2 regions of the Shewanella sp. N2AIL genome follow, and region 2 is predicted to be linked to the other one. Evidence: riboswitches for the same ligand, from Rfam matches in the RefSeq annotation. Region 2 holds a riboswitch; the other holds the start of a gene.
What was found. Region 2 has a riboswitch for cobalamin ahead of MO387_RS19150 (ABC transporter ATP-binding protein). Riboswitches for the same ligand answer to the same signal wherever they lie in the genome.

Region 1: linked by a shared signal. The riboswitch ahead of MO387_RS13685 (TonB-dependent receptor) and the one ahead of MO387_RS19150 (ABC transporter ATP-binding protein) in region 2 are both predicted to bind cobalamin.

What each region holds. Positions count from the first base shown of each region.
Region 1 covers NZ_JALBYT010000022.1:19,718-23,141, reverse strand. Annotated here, with positions in the region: gene MO387_RS13690 (hypothetical protein) at 1-8, shown strand, start outside; gene MO387_RS13685 (TonB-dependent receptor) at 68-2,029, opposite strand; cobalamin riboswitch at 2,138-2,371, opposite strand; gene MO387_RS13680 (hypothetical protein) at 2,508-3,176, opposite strand; gene MO387_RS13675 (hypothetical protein) at 3,381-3,424, opposite strand, start outside.
Region 2 covers NZ_JALBYT010000043.1:4,096-7,519, reverse strand. Annotated here, with positions in the region: gene MO387_RS19155 (iron ABC transporter permease) at 1-485, opposite strand, end outside; gene MO387_RS19150 (ABC transporter ATP-binding protein) at 556-1,449, opposite strand; cobalamin riboswitch at 1,549-1,715, opposite strand; gene MO387_RS19145 (histidine phosphatase family protein) at 1,920-2,639, opposite strand; gene metH (methionine synthase) at 3,094-3,424, shown strand, end outside.

The DNA of each region.
Region 1 (3,424 bases), on a different contig from region 2:
ATAGATAATAGCAAAAGCAGCCTTTATATTCATTTAAAGGCTGCAAAATAGCTTATATAATCAGATATTAAAAACGATAACCAAGGGTTAAACGAATATCACGGCCTCGACCAGAGTAATAACTATCACCCCAAAGGCCACCGTAATAACCTGCGCTAACATAGTCTTTATCGAATAGGTTATCGATACGCAGACTGGCAAGCCAAGCATCACGATTGTAGTTCAAGGCTAAATTACCAAGCACGTAACTAGATAACTTATCGCCTTCGTTACCGTTATTGCCTTCAATAAAACGATCACCCGTGTAGATAGCTTCGGCAAACACCTGGAAATGCTCAGCAAAATCCATGCTGACATAACCGCGCCCCGTGTGTTTTGCCACCCAAGATAGCTCTTTGCCATCATTGATACCGTCAGTAAATTCAGCATCGATATAGTTATACTCTAGCCCGAGCTGCAGCGCTTTAGTCACTTGCCAATCCCAATCGGCACTGGCGCCATAACGACGAGAAGCGTCAGCATTGACGTTCGCACCTTGGAAATCTCCTTTTGGAGGTGTCTCTGCGCTAGGATCGAACACGATTTCATCCTCTAAATCGAGGCGATACAGGTTCACTCGCAGGGTTTGGCTGGCAAGCGTCCAATCCCAACCCGCCTCATAGGAGCGGCCCGTCTGTGGCTTTAAGCCAAACACATCTTTAGGGGTATAAGCTTGCTCATCCACTTTCGCAAAACGGAAGTTTTCATCGCCACGTAGATAGAATCTGTGCTCCGTACTAGGACGGTAGTTTAGGCCAAACTCAAATGCTGTCGCATCTTCATCTAAATCGATACCATTAGGATAAACTTTGCGATCGACTAACTCGTCGGTCACCCGCGCATATCGCCCACCCACAACATAACTTAGGGTATGGCTTAATGGCACAGTGGCTTGTAAGTAAGCACTTTGTGTTTGCTGCACATTACTGCGCGCCATAGTGTCAAAATCAGCCTTACCACGGCTGATGTCTAAACCTGTGACTAGGTTTAGCTCACCTTGACGGGTACTGTAGTTAGCTAACGCTTTAGGACTAAACATCAACAGTGAGCGCGTGTTATGGCTGTTCGCCCCCCAATTAAAAGAAGACACTAAGGTATCGCTATAATCTAAATCCGCTGCTAAAGCCCAATTTTGATTAAGCTGATGCTGGTAACCCGTGCGCGCTGCAGTGGTCATCTCGTGAGAATATTGCTTATCGTTCCCAGAGTCACGTGGGTTGTCTTTAAATTGATCTTTTGTAAGCGAGCCAGGATTTTCACGGTCATCGTCGTAATAGCTGGTTTCAACGAAGAACGAGTCTGTGGCCGTTTTATATTGAATGCGGCCAAGAATAGAGCCGGTTTCGTTAGCATTATGTTTGCGATAGTTGTCACCTTGGTTGTAACTACCGGTGAAAAAGTAACGCCAATCTTTGTTGATCGCGCCAGACACATCACCGCGACCTTCATAGGTATCAAAGCTACCGCCAGATAACTGCACGCTGCCGCCAGTATTTTCAGGGGACTTAGTGACAATATTAATCACCCCACCCACGGCTTGATCACCATAAAGCACACCCGCACTACCCGATAAAATTTCGATGCGCTCGACTTGGTTAAGCGGAATGGCATTAAGACTAGGAGCTGCGATATCGATATTATTGAGGCGACGACCATCAAGTAAAATCAGCGTGTTATTCACAGCAGTGCTGGCACTAAAGCCACGCATCGCAAAACTAGTACCGATGTTATTATCCGAAATTTGAATACCACTTTGACCGCGTAAAACCTCAGTCACACTAGTGGCACCGCTCATTTCAATCGCCGCAGCGTCAATCACATTCACATTCGCGGCAATATTTAACGGGGTATTGTCAGAGCGGCCGATCACGACAAGATGCTCGTCGACTTTCGCTGTGCTGGTAGCGTCAGCCGCCATAGCGGGCGCGATAACGGAAAAACTGCAAAGGCTACCGATCAGCAGCGCGATTTTTGTTGGATTTGTTCCCATTTTACCTTTAACTCCTGCAAGGAAAACGGGGCATTAGCGCCACGATACTGTTCATTCAGTAAAAGATACTGACATTGACTATCGCATTTTGAGATCTGCCCACCGAAATCTCAAAAACACCTTTAGGGCCGGTCTCCGGACTTAGGCTATGTTAATCCGTAAAAATAGAATTAACGCGAGACTGACCTTTAACATTCTGACTATCGGGTTCTGTCTTGAACACACCAATCAAACGCGGTCTTCTCTCACCTTTTACCGTTGCGGGGGCAGTGCCAGAATTTCACTGGCTTCCCGATTATCTCGCGGCTTTCGCACGCAAGCACCTCAGAAGGTTGACTAAAAATTTGATTCATAGGGCACAGCCATCAATAAAACAGCGATACTCCCTTAAGGCTCAGCACATTATAGAGCCTGAGCGCGCGCATTATAGACGTCTATACGGATGAAAGTCCATCAAACTCAAGCGAACATCTACAGTCTACTTCAAGGAGAATGGGACTAAAGCGGAGATAAAATCTTGGCTATTATCTGCCTGCAGTGGTGGTTTATCGGCAGAAAAAACGGCACCTCGCATCGACTTATGCAGTAGATACAAATCTTTATTGCCACTGACAACCGTATAGTAGCCAATTTCCCCTTGAGGAGTTGAAGCATAGGCTTTGGGATTCACTTGCGTGACATTGTGGATATTGGGCATGGCTGTACAGCCTAAAATAGCCTTAAATCCCTCATGTCCATCAACTTCAGTGTCGCCGAGCTTCTGGTACACCACTTCGCCGTCACAGGTCGATTTATAGGTCTGGGCCATCGCATCTAAAAAACGCTCAGGGCTAATACTCTCGGCCATATCCTTAAAGCCCTGCACGCAAAATAGTGCACTCCACTGGGTTAATGCTTCCTGCTCAGGCACATATTCTGCCATAAACATGCCAGCTTGCTCCTCATGATAAGCCTGCTTCCAGCCCGCAGGCAGATTGAACCCTAATTGCTGACCAAATACCGGCAATACATGGGTATGAGCTGCGCCGCTTTCGCTCCGAGCTATATCTAATGTGGCTTGAACTGGCTCTGAGCCAATTAAGCTGCAGAGTAATAACACACTGGCACCTTGAAACAATCCAATAGGTGAACACAATGCTAATTTCATACTTATCATCCTTGTATCGCACTTATAATTAATACGACATCATGAAATTGAACAGAAAACACCCAGCATTCTAACGAAGAACCTTCGCTGAAAACAGTCAAAAAGTTATATTAACTGCCACTTTAAAAGAAATAATCACTATCACGACTTGAATAACAGGGAAATATCCCGTTTATCAGCACAATAGCGGCAAAGAGGTTAGTGCTATTCACTAAACAACCACATTTTCACTTCAGGTTTAGGCCTTT
Region 2 (3,424 bases):
AGCCCAAGGCCAGACAAGGCCAGCACTATCAGTACCGACAAACTGGCGCCAATAAAAGCGCCGAAGGGCAAGCTAAACCAAAGCAAACCAGACAAGGCGCCCGAACCACTAAAAATCCCCGAGTTCGCCGCCATACCCGCATTCTCAAAAAATCCAGAGCCCGTGAATAACGTCAACATCACCACAGCGCCAAAGGACGCGCCTGAGCTAATGCCAAACAGATAAGGGTCGGCCAGCGGATTGCGGGTCACGGTTTGCAACACACTACCCGCCAAGGACAAGCCCGCACCCGCCACAAAGGCCAGTAAAATGCGCGGCAGTCTGAGCTCCATCACGATGCGCTCTGTCATGCCATTGGCCTGAGTGAGGTTGGCCATTTTATTGATAAACACTTGGATAACATCCATAAAACTGATGTTCGCTGCGCCAAAACTCGTGGCGGCAATGGGGGTTATCAAAGTGATTATGCCTAATGCGACCAGCATCAGTTGTTGTCTCGTCAAAGGTGTCACGATACGCCCCAAATGTGAGATGAAATGCTGTTTACTCCCTGAATCATCCGCCCTCGCCTCGCTCAGCCAAAGTTTCAGCCATGTTGTGCGTCGAATCATGGTAGCCATAAAAGTAGCTGATTAAGGGCTTTTTATGTTGTGGATGGGTCGACACCTGAGCGCAAACGCCGAACACATCGCCAATTCGCGCCTCGGTTAATACCTCAGTTGGCGTGCCCATAGCGCTGACTTCACCGTTATGGATCAACAACAAACTGTCGCACAGGGCGCTGGCTAAATTAAGATCGTGAATAGAGGCAATCACGCTGATGCCAAGGCTACGCACTAATTCGAGGATTTGAATTTGATAACGCACATCGAGGTGGTTGGTTGGCTCATCGAGGATCAGCAGTTGTGGCTGCTGCACTATGGCGCGGGCGATCAAGGCACGCTGCTTTTCACCGCCGGATAAGTGCTCGTACTGTTGATGCATCTTATGACTCAGGCCGACTTTCTCTAATGCCTTGGCGATGCGCTCGCCATCACAGCTCGAATTGGTATCGAACATGCCCTTATGCGGCGTTAAGCCCATGCTGACCAATTGCTCTGTGGTTAAATCAAAATAGTGCGGCGTGTCTTGCTGCACTACAGCGACACGGCAGGCAAACGCCTTGGGCGACAAGCGCTCAATATCTTGATCAAACAGGGTAATTTTGCCCTGAGTCGGGCGAACAAACCGATACAAACAGCGTAGCAAGCTAGACTTACCCGCACCGTTAGGCCCAATCAAACCCAACATCTGCCCCGTTGGCAACGCAAAGTTAATATTGGAAAGAATGGTTTTGCCATCGATACACCAGCTTAACTGGCTGACATCGAGCGCGGCCGTCTGGCTAGCTGATGGGCGAGTGTCGCTGTCATTCAAAGCATGGCTCGTTTGGATGGCAGAGAGTTTCACCAAAGTGGTGCTCCTAGCGAGTCCAAACCTGAATTAAAAAAGGTTGTGCACATTGTCATCGGCTCCCTCGAGTCACCCGCTCGAGAACTAAGGCTGCACGCAGCGATAACAGAAATAGGCAGGTCTCCTGACTCGTCACTTTTTGTATTGAAAACAATATAAAAAGTCACTCACAGTTGCGGGCACAGTTCGGGCTGACTGACGAGCAGCTCCCCGATTCCCTATTATGTTGAGATTGATTTCAAGCCTTTGCAGCGTGCCTCGGCAATAGTTGCCACAGAACACCCTCGCACCACTCAAAACTCCCAACACCTATTTCTGTGACGTCATCCGGTACACTGCCACCAGCCTTGCAAGGCCGCGTGCGTCAGGGGACGTCAGGAAAAAGCATTATCCTATATTTACCTTAATAGGCAATCGACAATCACGCTGGTAAGACAAGAAAAATCTTCACCTTAGGGCAACGCGGATCACTCGCAGCGCCCGCTCGGCCAATCTAAACGCCAGTAACAAACGCCGTGTTCATCTTGCAGCACATTAATGCTCACTACGGCCGCCACGGGTAAATCGAGTTGACTGTAAAATCCCACCACCCGTTCAACCCCAAGGGCGCGCGCCATTAAGTGACGGATCACTCCGCCGTGGGTCACGACCCATACTTTGGCAGCCAGTTCACACGCAGCCACGCCCGCTCCCACAGCCAGCTCGGCGTTTTGTGAGTCAACTGTCAATCGTTCAAACTCGGCGGCGAGTATCTGGTCAATGGCCCCATTCACCCGCGACTCGAAGCTTGCCATAGTCTCACCATTGGGCGGCGGTGTTTGCCAAGGGTTTTGCCAATAGGCCGCTAAGCGTTCGCCCTCTTGCTGATACAGCTCATCGAGTCGACAACCGTCCCAATCGCCAAAGTCGATTTCTTGTAAACCCGATAAAAACTGCGCCTGCAATGGCCTTGACTCAGATATCAATGCCGCTGTCGAATGCAATTCGGCGGCAAAGGCTTGGGCAAATTCGCCGCAGCGGCGTGAAGTCGAACTATAAATCGCGCTGCAGGTACTTGCCTGCGCCTCAACCGCTGCCGACATTTGCTGCCAGCCCTTTTCGCTTAAAGGCACATCCACACGGCCGCGTAAAATGGTGCCGCCTTCACACTCGCCGTGGCGTAACAATAACAATCGAACTTGTTTCATCGTATTCCTATGTCTATCACTCGTGGCAAATTTTGTTGAAAACCCACATTAGACCCGTCGTCCTATATACTCAATTACGCCCTAGCCCAACAACTAGCTCTACAACTAGCCCTAAAAAAAGAGCCGTTAAACTGGGTGAAAAATGGTGATAAGACTCAATTGTCGTCAGTCAATTTTGACCTTGCCCTGACAATCATAAGTCGCGTATTATGGACGTCTATACGTTTAAATGTCCAAAGCTAAACTCTAACGATAAATAACTAAAACGAGTAGTCAACATGTCGACCGAGCAGAATGGAATGCACTTAGCCTAACTAAGTTAGCTAATTTAGATCACTCACTAGGGTCGATAACGAGAGCCAATATCTGGACTGCACAACACGCTTTACCCTGCACTTAGCATAACAAGGGTCGATGCTTGGACTTAACTTAGCTGTATTTAAGGTAATTATTTATGACGATACCCTCTACCAAAGCCGGCCAGATATTGGCAGACATTCGTAAACAGCTTGCTGAGCGCATTCTAATCTTAGACGGTGCCATGGGCACTATGATCCAAGACCACAAGCTCGAAGAAGAGGATTATCGCGGCGAACGCTTTAAAGATTGGCACACTGACGTCAAAGGCAACAACGATTTATTGGTGTTGTCGCAACCCCACATCATCAAACAAATTCACACCGACTACTTAAACGCCGGTGCCGACATCATTGAAACCAACACCTTTAATGCTACTACTATTGCCATGGCCGACTACGACATGCAGTCGCTGTCCGCCGAAATTA